2 regions of the Arthrobacter sp. BF1 genome follow, and region 1 is predicted to be linked to the other one. Evidence: predicted binding sites of a transcription regulator. Region 1 holds the regulator's gene; the other holds the start of a gene.

Region 1 (7,039 bases):
ACGAGGTCTCCCGTTCGCTGGCGGCCTGCGAAGGCGCGGTCCTGCTGGTGGATGCGGCCCAGGGCATTGAGGCGCAGACCCTCGCCAACCTCTACCTGGCGATGGAAAACAACCTCACCATCATTCCCGTGCTGAACAAGATCGATCTTCCGGCTGCGCAGCCTGAAAAGTACGCGGCAGAGCTGGCCAGCCTGATTGGCGGCGATCCCGAGGACGTTCTCCGCGTCTCGGGCAAGACGGGCATGGGCGTCGAGGCCCTGCTGGACAAGATCGTCCGGGACCTCCCGGCGCCTGTGGGCGACCCTGACGCCCCGGCGCGCGCCATGATTTTCGACTCGGTGTACGACACCTACCGCGGCGTGGTCACCTACGTCCGGGTGGTTGACGGCATGCTGCACCCCCGCGAACGCATCCAGATGATGTCCACCCGCGCCACGCACGAACTCCTGGAGATCGGCGTGAGCTCCCCGGAACCCACCCCTTCCAAGGGACTGGGTGTCGGCGAGGTCGGGTACCTCATCACCGGGGTGAAGGACGTGCGCCTGTCCAAGGTCGGCGATACCGTCACCAACCTCGCCAAGCCTGCCGCCAAGTCGCTGCCGGGCTATGCCGATGCCAAGCCCATGGTCTTCTCCGGCCTGTATCCCCTGGACGGCACGGACTACCCGGTGCTCCGTGATGCGCTGGAGAAACTGATGCTCAACGACGCCGCTCTCGTGTACGAGCCGGAGACGTCGGCGGCGCTGGGCTTCGGCTTCCGCGTGGGCTTCCTGGGCCTGCTCCACCTGGAAATCACCCGCGAACGCCTCGAACGCGAATACAACCTGGATCTGATCTCCACCGCTCCCAACGTGGAATACGAGGTGACGCTGGAGGACAAGAAGGTGGTCCATGTGACCAACCCCAGCGAATACCCGGTCGGCAAGATAGCGGAAGTCCGCGAGCCGATGGTCTCCGCCACCATCCTGGCCCCGAATGAGTTCGTTGGCGCCATCATGGAACTCTGCCAGAGCCGGCGCGGCGTCTTGGGAGGCATGGACTACCTGTCCGAGGACCGGGTGGAAATCCGGTACCGCCTCCCGCTGGCAGAAATCGTTTTCGACTTCTTCGACATCCTCAAGTCCAAGACCCGCGGCTACGGCTCGCTGGACTGGAAGGCCGACGGCGATCAGGTGGCCGATCTGGTCAAGGTGGACATCATGCTCCAAGGCGAACAGGTCGATGCGTTCTCTGCCATCACGCACCGTGACAAGGCCTATTCCTACGGCGTGATGATGACCACCAAGCTGCGTGAACTTATCCCCAGGCAGCAGTTCGAGGTGCCCATCCAGGCGGCCATCGGCTCGCGCATCATTGCCCGCGAAAGCATCCGGGCCATCCGCAAGGACGTCCTGGCCAAGTGCTACGGCGGTGACATCTCCCGTAAGCGCAAACTGCTGGAAAAGCAGAAGGAAGGCAAGAAGCGCATGAAGATGGTGGGTACGGTGGAGGTGCCGCAGGAAGCGTTCATCGCTGCCCTCACCACGGACGAGTCAAAGGACAAGGCCAAGAAGAAGTGACCACCGCACAGTGGGGGACCCGCTGATGCCTAGCGTTCTTCCCCTCGGTGACCCGGCGCCGTCGGACGGTCTGCTGCCCGCCCAGGCAGCAGACGGTGCGGCGGCCCGGAACTTCGGGCTGTACGTGCACATCCCGTTCTGTGCGGTCCGGTGCGGTTATTGCGATTTCAACACCTACACGGCCACGGAACTAGGCGGCGGCGCGTCCCAGGACGCCTATGCCGACACCGCCATCTCCGAGGTGAGGATGGCCACCCGCGTCCTGACCGCATCCGCGCTGCCGCCGAGGCCCCTGAGTACGGTCTTCTTCGGCGGCGGAACCCCCACGCTCCTCCCGGCCGAGGACCTCGCGCGGATCCTGACGGCCGCCGTCGCGGAATGGGGCCTGGAGGACGGCGCCGAAGTTACCACTGAAGCGAACCCGGATTCCGTCACCCCCGAATCACTGGCGCTGTTGAAGGCCGCCGGTTTTACCCGGGTTTCGTTCGGCATGCAGTCTGCAGTTCCCCATGTCCTGAAGGTCCTGGATCGCACCCACACACCCAGCAGGGTGCCCCAGGTGGTGCAGTGGGCACGTGAGGCCGGACTGGCCGTGAGCCTGGACCTGATCTACGGAACGCCGGGGGAGTCCCTCGACGACTGGCGGTACTCGCTGGAAACCGCGCTGTCCTATCAGCCGGACCACATCAGCGCCTACGCGCTGATTGTGGAGGACGGTACTAAACTCGCCGCCCAGATCCGCCGGGGCGAAGTTCCAGGCATCGACGACGATGACCACGCCGACAAGTACGAACTCGCCGACCAACTCATGGGCAAAGCGGGGCTCAGCTGGTATGAGGTGAGCAACTGGTCGCGGACGCCGGAACAGGCGTGCCGGCATAACCTCGCCTACTGGCGCGGGGACGACTGGTGGGGCATCGGCCCCGGCGCGCACTCGCACGTGGGCGGGGTGCGCTGGTGGAACGTCAAGCACCCCACCGCCTACGCGGGGCGGCTCGCCCAGGGGCTCTCGCCGGCTGCGGGCAGGGAAACGCTCGACGCCGAAACCCGGGACGTGGAACGCGTCATGCTGGAAGCCCGGCTGGTTTCGGGGCTCGCCATCGCAACGCTGGGGGAGTCAGGGCGCCACGCTGTGGCCGGGTTGATGGCTGAGGGCCTCGTGGACGCGCACGCTGCCGTGAAAGGAACGCTGGTGCTGACCCTGAAGGGGCGCCTGCTGGCGGACGCCGTGGTCCGGAGAATCCTGCCGGACTAAAGTCCGGGGACTACTTGATCCAGCGCAGGTTGTACTGGTAGCGGTGCGGCTGGCCCTTGTTGACATGGATACCGGCGGACACCGAGAAGCAGGTCAGGGCGATCCAGATGAGCGTGGCGATGACGGCGAAGATGTTGCCGACCACCGGAATGAATACCAGGATGTTGGCCACCAGCGCGGCGATGGTGGGCGGCAGGCTGAAGTTCAGTGCTTCCTTGGATTCCTGCGCGGTGAACGGTCCGCGCTCTCGGAAGATCAGGTAGATCAGCAGCGACGGTACACAACCGAGGATCCCGCCAAAGTGCGCCAGCGTGGCCCATTGACGGTCTTCGCTGGCCGTGAGGGGCAACGCATTTGCGGGAACGCCCTGATACTCGGAACGGCCTTGGTCGTCCCGGTGCTCGCGTGCGTTTTGTGCCACGGTTTCATCCTTCGAAAGTGCAATGGTGCTGGTTTGGAGAATGCCGGTCTGTTGCGACAACAGCCTCTGCAGTACCAAGAATACTGGTTCGCGCGGCAAATGCCGCCGTCGGGACCGTCCTTCGGCCATTCAAGGGCCGTGGGAGTTACGGCACCGTCAGGAAGTCGATGACTTCTTCCACCCGGCCGAGCAGGGACGCTTCCAGGTCCGCGTAGCTGCGGACCGCACCCAACAGTTTCTGCCAACCCAGGCCGATGTCTTCCTTCGTGGCGTGCGGCCAGCCGAAGGCGGCCAGGATGCCGGTCTTCCAGTCCTGCCCCCGGGGCACCACGGGCCACCGTTCGATGCCGAGCACGGCGGGGCGGATTGCCTGCCACACGTCAACGTAGGGGTGCCCGACAATCAGCACGTTCCCGGCGGCGCCCGGGGAGGCCATCACACCGGCGGCGATGCGCCACTCCTTGGAGTCCGGCACCAAATGGTCCACCAGGATCCCCAACCGCCGGTTGGGCCCGGGACCGAAGGCGGCCACCGCCCCGGCGAGGTCATCGATGCCGTGCAAAGGCTCGACGACGATGCCTTCCACCCGGAGATCGTCACCCCAGACCTTTTCCACGAGTTCGGCGTCGTGCTTTCCCTCCACCCAAATCCTGCTCGCTTTGGCCACCTGGGCACGCTGGCCCGCCACGCGGACTGAACCGGATGCCGTCCGGCCGGCGGGCACCGCCGCGTTCTGCCTGGGCGCCGGCGGCATCAGCCTGATGGGCTGGCCTTCCAACAGGAACCCGAATCCAAGCTTGAACGAACGCGACTTGCCGCGCCGGTCCTCGAGGGCAACCACATGCATGCCGCCGGACTTCTCCACCCGGGTCACCGCTCCCACCCAGCCGGACTGGGCGTCTTCGAGGACCATGCCACGTTCCACCGGAACCTCGGGAAGTTCGTTCCGGACAGGTGCGGTGATCTCCTGCGGACCCCAGTTTTGGTAATGCATGGATTGATTCCGCCTTGCGCTAGATCGTGCCCCCGGATGTTCGCCCGGAGCGGTACCAATGCTAACAACGGGGTGAGTCATATTAGACTGTTAGCACTTAGGCATGTCGAGTGCTAACGAGCCGTGACCATTGCCGTGAAGATTGAGGCGCAACCATGGATGGAGGTGGAGTGTGAGCGAGCCGCGCAAACTGGAAGTACTGCGTGCCATTGTGGAGGACTACGTGCACTCCCGCGAGCCCGTGGGTTCCAAGGCGCTGGTTGAGCGCCACCACCTCGGCGTATCCAGCGCCACCATCCGGAACGATATGGCCGCCCTGGAAGACGAGGGCCTGATCACCGCTCCGCATACCAGCGCGGGACGGATCCCCACCGACAAGGGCTATCGCCTGTTTGTGGACCAGATTTCCGCGGTCAAGCCGCTCTCCCCGGCGGAGAAGAAGGCCATCCAATCGCTTCTGGAGGGCGCGGATGACTTGGATGATGCCCTGGACAGAACCGTCAGGCTGCTTTCCCAGCTGACCAACCAGGTGGCTGTGGTCCAGTACCCGCACCTGAGCCGGGCCACCATCCGCCACATCGAATTTGTGCTCCTGGCGCCGCGCCAGGTCCTGCTGGTGCTCATCGCCACCACCGGCAAGGTGGAACAGCGCGTGATCGACGTCGGCCAGGACCTCGGTGAGGAAGCGATCGCCGCCCTGCGGACTCACTTCCTCGGCTCGCTGGCGGGCACACCGCTGAGCCGGCTGGCGCAGTCACTGCCGGGCGTGGTCTCCTGCGTCGCTCCAGGCCGGCGGGCAGCTGCCCAGGCACTTGCTCACGGGCTGGAAACGCTCGCCCACAGCAGCCGCGAGGACCGCATGGTGATGGCCGGCACTGCGAACCTGGCCAGGTCCAACGTGGATTTCCCCCTCACCATCGGTCCCGTGCTTGAGGCCCTGGAGGAACAGGTGGTCCTGCTCCGCCTGCTCACTGACATGGAACAGGACCCACGCGGTGTGACCGTGAGCATCGGCAGGGAAAACCCCTACGACGGACTGGCCGAAGCCTCGGTGGTGGCCACAGCTTACGGACCGGACAGCACAGCCAAAGTTGGCGTCCTGGGTCCCACGCGCATGGACTATCCCACCACCATGGCCGCCGTCAGGGCAGTAGCCCGTTATCTGTCAAGAATTCTGGGTCCGTAACAACCGGTCCAGGCACCAAGAGCAGTGCCGGCAGCCTCGCTGCCGGCAGTACAACAGGGAAGAGATACGAACTTTGAGCAGCCACTACGACGTCCTCGGAGTCTCGCCGGAAGCCACCGGAGAAGAGATCAAGAAGGCCTACCGCAAGCTGGCCCGCACCCTTCACCCGGACGTTAACCCCGGGGACGATGCGTCGGACCGCTTCAAGGCCGTGACCCATGCCTACGAGGTACTTTCTGACCCCCAGAAGCGCCGTGTCTACGACACCACCGGCAATGAGAACGGTACTGACAACGGCTTCGGCGGCGGCGGATACGCTGGCCAGGGCTTCGCGTTCCAGGACATCTTCGATACGTTCTTCGGCGCCGGCGGATCGTCAGGCCCCGCGTCAAGGGTCCGCCGCGGCCAGGACGCACTGATCAGCGTGCGGATCGAACTGCGCGATGCCGTCTTCGGCGTCAACCGGAAGCTTGAGGTGGACACCGCCGTCACCTGCCCCACCTGCAACGGCTCGTGCTGCCGCGAAGGCAGCCACCCCGAGCGCTGCGACATCTGCGGCGGCAGCGGCCAGGTCCAGCGGGCGGTCCGCTCCATCCTTGGCCAGGTCATGACGGCGGCTCCATGCGGCAGTTGCGAAGGCTTCGGAACTGTCATTAAGGACCCCTGCAACGAGTGCAACGGCCAGGGCCGCATCCGCAGCCGCCGGTCACTCACCATCAAGGTGCCCGCCGGCGTCGCAACGGGAACCCGGATCCAGCTGTCCGGTCAGGGCGAGGCCGGCCCTGCCGGCGGGCCGTCCGGTGACCTCTACGTCGAGATCCGCGTCAACAACGATCCCACCTACGTCCGGGACGGCGATGACCTGCACGCGACGCTCCACATTCCCATGACTGCAGCTGCCCTGGGCACCGAAGTGTCCCTGGAAACGTTCGACGGGCTGCAGGAAATCGACGTCAAAGCAGGGACCCAGGCCGGCGAGGTCATCACGCTCCGCGGGCTGGGCGTCACGCACCTGCGTGGCTACGGTCGCGGTGACCTGATGGTCCACCTCCAGGTGGAGACGCCCGCGAAGCTTGACGGCGCGCAGGAGGACCTCCTGCGGCAGCTGGCAAAGCTGCGTGGCGAACAGTTCACCGAGGGCAAGCTGACGGCCAGCGGCGGGGTTTTCGCCAAGCTGCGGGACCGGCTCGGTAACCTGTAGCGGTGAGCAACCCCGTTTTTTTCGGCGGCGCCGGGTCACTGGACCACATGGTTCCCGGCGCCCGCTACACCCTCCAGGGCCCTGAAGCGCGCCATGCGGTAACAGTTAAGCGGTTGGCACCGGGAGAGTCCGTAGACATCGCCGACGGCGCCGGGAAGCGGCTCACCGGAACGGTTATTGCCGCCTCACCCGCCGAACTCACCGTTGAATGCGCCGAATTGGCGATGGAACAACAGCCTGACATTCGGCTGGTGCTGGTCCAGGCGCTGGCCAAGGGTGACCGCGATGAACTCGCCGTGGAAACCGCCACGGAATTGGGGATCGACGCCGTTGTGCCCTGGCAGTCGGAACGCTCGATTGTGCGCTGGAAGGGTGAGCGCGCCGCGAAAGCGCATGCCAAATGGCAGTCCGTGGTCACGGCAG
Region 2 (7,039 bases), 1.4 Mb from region 1:
TTCCGCTTCCAGCCCGGCATCCATTTGGTGATCGAGTTGATGACGTACTGGCTGTCGCAGAGGACCTTCAGGTGCTCGTCAGGGATATGGGCGGTAGCGCGGAACAGGTCAAGCACTGCCATCAGCTCACCCTGGTTGTTGGTGCCGTGCGGCCATCCCCCTGCCCGCCAGCACTCGTCGTCGACATACCAGGCCCAGCCGGCCGGGCCCGGGTTTCCTAAAGCCGAACCGTCGGCTGCTGCAGTAATTGTCACGGTTCCATCCTGCCAGAGTTCCTGCCACCCTTAACGCCGGGGTTAACGGCCGACGGCGGCCCCCACCTTTGGTGAGGACCGCCGTCGTGCGTTTGGCTACGGTGCGTCTTGCCTGGGCAAATGGGGGCTAGAAGCCGCCCATGCCGCCCATCTCGTCGCCGCCACCCATGGCCGGAGCGTTCTTCTCCGGCTTGTCGGCCACTACGGCCTCGGTGGTGAGGAACAGACCGGCAATGGAAGCCGCGTTCTGCAGGGCAGAGCGGGTTACCTTGACGGGGTCGTTGATGCCGGCAGCCAGCAGGTCGACGTATTCGCCGGTGGCTGCGTTCAGGCCGTGGCCTGCGGGCAGGCCGCGGACCTTGTCCACCACAACGCCGGGCTCGAGGCCGGCGTTGAAAGCGATCTGCTTCAGCGGAGCGTCGATGGCAACCCGGACGATGTTGGCGCCCGTTGCTTCGTCACCCGTGAGGTTCAGGTTGGCGAACGCCTTGGCGCCGGCCTGGATCAATGCAACGCCGCCACCGGCGACGATGCCTTCTTCAACAGCAGCCTTGGCGTTGCGGACAGCGTCCTCAATGCGGTGCTTGCGTTCCTTGAGCTCAACTTCGGTTGCGGCACCGGCCTTGATGACTGCAACGCCGCCGGCCAGCTTGGCCAGGCGTTCCTGCAGCTTCTCGCGGTCGTAGTCCGAATCGGAGTTTTCGATCTCGGCGCGGATCTGGGAAACGCGGCCAGCGATCTGGTCGGCGTCGCCGGCACCTTCAACGATGGTGGTCTCGTCCTTGGTGACAACAACCTTGCGGGCGCGTCCCAGGAGTTCCAGTCCGGCGGTCTCCAGCTTGAGGCCGACTTCCTCGGCGATGACCTGGCCACCGGTGAGGACAGCAATGTCGGCCAGCTGGGCCTTGCGGCGGTCGCCGAAGCCCGGAGCCTTGACGGCAACAGACTTGAACGTACCGCGGATCTTGTTGACGATCAGCGTGGCCAGGGCCTCGCCCTCGATGTCCTCGGCAATGATCAGCAGCGGCTTGGACGACTGCATGACCTTTTCCAGGACAGCAACCAGTTCCTTGACGTTGGAGATCTTGGAGTTGACGATCAGGATGTACGGATCCTCAAGGACCGTTTCCTGGCGATCGGTGTCGGTTACGAAGTAAGCGGAGATGTAACCCTTGTCGAAGCGCATGCCTTCGGTGAGCTCAAGCTCGAGGCCGAAGGTGTTCGACTCCTCGACCGTGATGACGCCTTCCTTGCCAACCTTGTCCAGGGCCTCGGCGATCAGGGCGCCGATTTCGTCGTCACCGGCGGAGATGGAGGCGGTGGCCGCGATCTCTTCCTTGGTTTCGATCTCCTTGGCGGAGGCAAGCAGTTCAACCGTGACGGCTTCTACGGCCTTCTCGATGCCGCGCTTGAGGGACAGCGGGTCAGCGCCGGCCGCAACGTTGCGCAGGCCTTCCTTGACCAGTGCCTGGGCCAGCACGGTTGCCGTGGTGGTTCCGTCGCCAGCGACGTCATCAGTCTTCTTGGCAACTTCCTTGACCAGCTCAGCGCCGATCTTCTCGTAAGGGTCGTCCAGCTCGATCTCCTTGGCGATGGACACACCATCGTTGGTGATCGTGGGGGCGCCCCACTTCTTTTCGAGGACGACGTTGCGGCCACGCGGGCCGAGGGTGACCTTGACGGCGTCGGCGAGGATGTTCAGGCCCCGCTCAAGACCGCGGCGTGCCTCTTCATCAAATGCAATGATCTTGGCCATAACGGCAGTAGTCCTTTCGGGACAGTCGTTAAGAATGAACCTCACTGCAGTGCCCGCGACGGACGATCTTTGACCGCGGCCTCTGTATGCCGTGGCTGGGGATCTCACTCCAGCTAGGTGTTTCTCTCGCTCCAGGCCCGGCGCCAAGCTCCGCAACCGGCGGATGCCGGACGTTGCTTTAGCAGTCGGTACGTAGGAGTGCTAACTCAATAATTAGCACTCCCTAGGTGAGAGTGCAAGCGAATGGACCTCGAAACCGCGTATCCGCCGGTGGCCGTTCGCCGTTGGCGATCAGCCTGCCGCCCGGCCTGCTGCCTCGCGTCCGGTGAGTACGGCCCGGTTGTCCGCGCCGTATGTGAACACCATGAAGTTCGCCGTGGTGATGTCCCCGTGGGAGTCGAAGGCAACCGGCCCCGATTCGCCGTCGTAATTGATTTTCGCCCCGGTCTTCAGGACTGCCAGGCAGTCGGCATACGAGAGGCACGCTTTGCCGGGCTGGCCCGCGTCCTGCCCGCCGGCAGTCCCGCCGGACACGGCGATCAGGTTGGCCGCGATGGAGCGACCCGCGTCGTCATCGGCCACAGCCGCGGCCAAGGCCGCAAGGTTCACTGCATCGAAGGCCTCGGCTGCGAAGGACAGGTCCTTCAAGGCCGGATTAACTTCCAGCAGCCGCGCCTGAAAGGCTGCCGAGGCGAACATGCCGGGCACCACGGCGCGGGCACCATCCAGGGCCTTCGAACCAAGCCCCGAACCATACTGCGCGAAGGCACCGTCACTGAGGATAATTTTGGCGCCGGAGAGCCCCGCATTATTGAGTTCCGCGAGGTCACCCTGAGCGTCGTCGCGCGCGATCAGTATGACGGCGTCGGGCTTTGCAGCCCGGGCAGCTGCGGCTGACTTCTGCGCGGCGCCCGGTTTGAAGCCCGATGTGCTGACGGTTTCCAGGCCCGCTGCCGTGGCGGCGCCGGCTACCGCGTCAGAGACGTCCTTGCCGTAGGCGCTGTCCTGGTGGACAACGGCGATGCTCTTGGCTCCGCCGTCCTTGGCCAGCTTCACCAATACGGAAGCCTGGGCAACGTCAGCTGCCGCCGTCCGGAAATAATAGCCGCCGCTCTTGTACGAACTCAGCGCCGCTGCTGAATTCGCCGGCGAGATCAGCGGTGTCCTGGCGGCGGACAGCACGTCGATGGCGGCTGCCGCATGGCTGGAATCCGTGGGTCCAATCACTACGTCGGCTTTGCCGGCAACGAGGTTACCGGCCTGCGCTCCGGTATCCTCGCCGGCCCCGATGATCAACTCAACAGGTCTGCCCTTGTGGCCCCCGGCGGCGTTTATGTCCTTGACGGCAACCTCGGCCGCCGCCCGCTGTGCGTCGTTGAGGAAGCTCTGCTTCCCTGCGTTGTCCAGGATCATGCCGATGCGCAGGACACCATCGCCGGAAGCTTCAACGGTGTCCAGCCGGGCGTTGCCCCCGGCGGCGACGGCACACCCGGCCAGTGCCAGAAGGACGGCCGCCGCTGTGGTACTCCGGAGGATTGCTGATGTCAGGCTGCCGCAGTTCACTCTGCGGGCCGGACGCTTTCGGCCTGCGGGCCCTTCTCGCCTTCGCCGACTTCGAGCTCCACCCGCTGCCCCTCTTCGAGGGCCCGGTAGCCTTCGCCGTCGATGGCCGACCAATGCACAAAGACGTCATCCCCTGAGCCATCCACGGTAATGAAGCCATAGCCCTTTTCGGTGTTGAACCACTTGACGGTTCCCAATGCCATGATGTCCACTCTTTCCGTAGTGCCGACGGTCCACCCCGCTGTGGGCACGTGCAGCCGTGCGCCGCGACAGGGACCGAAGCCTGAAATCACTCTAGCCACAACCCCTTCAAGTGGCCGAGCCGCCCTGCTCACGGCTGCCCGAAAGTTATGGACGCGTGACCGCTGGTGCTAGCGGTAGCCCGGCCCCAGCACCACAACAAGGGGAACCTGGAACTCCTGGCTGTTGACCAGTGTGGGGACGCCCAGGAGGGTCCCGAGTGCTTCAGCGTTGGCCCGCTGAGCCTCACCCGCATAGAAGATCCTGGACGTCTGTTGCGGCGCCCCGGCCCAGTTGCCCACCTGCCCCAGCGTCCAGCCGTCGTTCTGCAGGACCGAACTGACACGTCCGGCCAGCCCGGCGGTACCGGCCGCGTTGTACACCGCAACGCCCTGCGCTTTGTTCAGGACGGTGGCCGGCGTCGCTGTGGCGGACGGCGAGGCCGAAGGCTCCGGGCTCGCTGACGGCTCGGCGCTCTCCGAGGCCTCGGCGCTGGGGGACGGCTCCGCGCTGGCCGACGGGGCGGCGCTTGTTTCGGGTGACGCGGACGCTTCCAGGCTTGTGGACAGCTCGCTGCCGGCGTGAGTGAAGCCGAGTTTGGGAAGGATCAGGAAGGAAACAAGTCCGATGGCCAGCGCCGCGATTCCCACCGCCAGGACCGGCCAGAGCTTTCGCCGGACGGCCACCGCGGCCGTGCGGTGGACGCCTTGCCGCGAGGCGGTCTCCGGTACCTTGTCGAATTCATCGCGAGCGTATTTGGTCATGGTGCAGGGACGTCCTTGTTGATTGCTGCTGATGGCTCAGCACGAAGTTAGTCAGGCGTCGGAACCCAGGCGGCGAGCAGTGCGCGCCCGGTGACGCGACGTACGTAGTCTACGCAATCGCTTGACCAGCATGGGGTCGTGGGCCAGCGCCGCCTCGGAATCAATGAGGGCATTCAGCAGCTGGTAGTAGTGTGTCGCGGACAGGTCGAAGAGCTCCCGGATGGCCTGTTCCTTCGCCCCCGCGTACTTCCACCACTGCCGTTCCAAAGCCAGCATCTGCTGGTCGCGCTCGCTCAACGGGGAGTCACGAAGGGTGAAGTCAGCCAGCAGCGGGCTGTGCTCCGCGGCTTCCGGCAGGTGTTCCCGAGCAGGCTCCGCCACGGCACATCCCTTCGCTGGTGAGGTTGAAATTCTCATCCCATGCTACGGCGTAAATAACAGGCTTGTCATTTGCGGCCCGGCCGCTGTGGCCGTCGTCCCCGGGAGCATCCCTGCGAGAATGGGACCGTGTTTGAATCTGACGCCCTGTTCGAGTTGGCGGCGGAGCCGGCGGATGCCGTTGGTTTCGCCGAGCTGGTTGCCATGCCGCTGCGTGAGCTGATGGCTGCTGACTGGGCGGAGGCCCTGGGCGCGGTTGAAACAGAGCTGCGCGGCGTCCTCACGTTTTTGGCCGCGGAAGTGGACGCGGGGCACAAAGTGTTGCCGTCGCCGTCGAACGTCCTCCGCGCCTTCAGGCAACCGCTGGCTGATGTCAAGGTCCTCATCGTGGGCCAGGACCCCTATCCGACGCCCGGCCACGCGGTAGGCCTTTCCTTCGCCGTCGACGCCCGGACGCGGCCCATCCCCCGGAGCCTGGCGAACATCTACCGCGAACTGGAGTCCGATCTCGGCATTCCGCCGCGAGTCCACGGCGACCTGTCCGCGTGGGCCAGTCAGGGCGTTCTGCTGCTGAACAGGGTCATGAGCGTCCGGGCGGGTGCCGCAGGCTCGCACCGCGGTAAGGGCTGGGAGGCAATTACGACGGCGGCAGTCACCGCAGTGGCCCACCGGCGCACCGCTGACGGCGGCAGTCCGCCGCTCGTGGCGGTGCTGTGGGGCAGGGATGCCGAGGGCGTCCGGCCGCTTCTGTCCGACGCGGCCGTAGTGTCCAGCGCGCACCCGAGCCCGTTGTCGGCGTCGCGCGGATTCTTCGGCTCACGGCCTTTCAGCGCCATCAATGAGCTGCTGCGGGAACAGGGCTCGTCCGGCGTAACCTGGGAGCTCCCCCAGGTTGTTTAGCTTAGGGTTGCCTTATGAGCACTGTCCCGGCCGCCACGAGCGCAACAAAGAACACCCGTCCGCAGATTGACCTCACGGTCATCCGACGGGAAGAACTCTCGCCGCACATGGTCAGGATCGTGGCGGGCGGCCCGGGCTTTTCCGCGTACGTGAACAACGCTTTTGTGGACCGCTACGTGAAGATCGTGTTCCCGCAGCCCGGCGTTGAGTACGCCCGGCCGCTGGATCTGTGGACCATCCGCGAAACCATGCCCCGGGCGCAGTGGCCGTTCACCCGCACCTACACGGTCCGCTGGGTGGATACGGCTGCCCAGGAACTGGCCATCGACTTTGTGGTCCACGGGGACGAAGGACTGGCAGGGCCGTGGGCAGCCACCGCGAAGCCCGGCGATACCTTCACGTTCACCGGCCCCGGGGGCGCCTACAACCCCTCGCCTGACGCCGACTGGTACCTCTTCGCCGGGGACGAGGCCGCCCTGCCTGCCATCGCGGCAGTCATCGAATCCCTGCCGGCTGACGCCCGCGGCCTGGCATTCATCGAGGTGGACGGCGACGCCGACATCCAGCACATCGCGGCCCCGGCAGGTGTCCAGCTCAACTGGCTCCGCCGGAACGGTGCCCCCGCGGGCGAAGGCGATCTCCTTGTCTCCGCAGTGGCCGACGCCGACTGGCCGGCGGGACGGGTTGACGTTTTTGCCCACGGCGAGCGTGGCTACATGAAGGCCCTGCGGGAGGTGTTCTTTGTCCAGCGTGGCCTCGAGCGGAAACAGGTGTCACTGTCCGGCTACTGGGCCAAGGGCCGGGTAGAGGACGATTTCCAGGCTGAGAAGAAGCTGCCCGTAGGAAAGATCTAAACAGGGAAGATCTGAGCGGGAAAGATCTGCGCGGGCGGACCGCTGCAGACGCCCCGCGCGGCCCGGCGCCGTGCTGCCAGCGGCTTTAGCGCCGGCGGGCGCGGCGGCGCTCGTTGCTGGCCAGGCTGCGCGTCAGGGGCCGTGCAAGCGTGTCACCGAGGACAATGCCGGCCGCCGTGCCCAACACAATCGCCCCGGCGTTCAGCATCCCACCGGCGCCAAACAGAATTTCGGATTCTTCGATGGTCAGGACGTACATGGAGCGGAAGATGGTCAGGCCGGGCAGCAGAATCAGCGCAGCCGGAACGGCAACCACCAACTGCGGGGCGC

The links. The regulator HrcA, encoded in region 1, represses chaperone genes, less so after heat shock. The targets are predictions, from matches to a motif close to TTNGCACTCGNNNNNNNCGAGTGCNAA.
Region 2: the regulator HrcA is predicted to act here: its motif matches at 2,189-2,215, upstream of groL (chaperonin GroEL).

What each region holds. Positions count from the first base shown of each region.
Region 1 covers NZ_CM155271.1:2,207,433-2,214,471, reverse strand. The annotation lists gene lepA (translation elongation factor 4) at 1-1,559, shown strand, start outside; gene hemW (radical SAM family heme chaperone HemW) at 1,585-2,814, shown strand; gene AC1MCD_RS10365 (DUF4870 domain-containing protein) at 2,825-3,235, opposite strand; gene AC1MCD_RS10360 (DUF3097 domain-containing protein) at 3,381-4,229, opposite strand; gene hrcA (heat-inducible transcriptional repressor HrcA) at 4,402-5,415, shown strand; gene dnaJ (molecular chaperone DnaJ) at 5,489-6,616, shown strand; gene AC1MCD_RS10345 (16S rRNA (uracil(1498)-N(3))-methyltransferase) at 6,619-7,039, shown strand, end outside.
Region 2 covers NZ_CM155271.1:786,683-793,721, reverse strand. The annotation lists gene AC1MCD_RS03815 (RNase H family protein) at 1-254, opposite strand, end outside; gene groL (chaperonin GroEL) at 382-2,010, opposite strand; gene AC1MCD_RS03805 (ABC transporter substrate-binding protein) at 2,302-3,573, opposite strand; gene AC1MCD_RS03800 (cold-shock protein) at 3,570-3,776, opposite strand; gene AC1MCD_RS03795 (LytR C-terminal domain-containing protein) at 3,945-4,577, opposite strand; gene AC1MCD_RS03790 (DUF3263 domain-containing protein) at 4,629-4,958, opposite strand; gene AC1MCD_RS03785 (uracil-DNA glycosylase) at 5,085-5,855, shown strand; gene AC1MCD_RS03780 (siderophore-interacting protein) at 5,870-6,709, shown strand; gene AC1MCD_RS03775 (threonine/serine exporter family protein) at 6,795-7,039, opposite strand, start outside.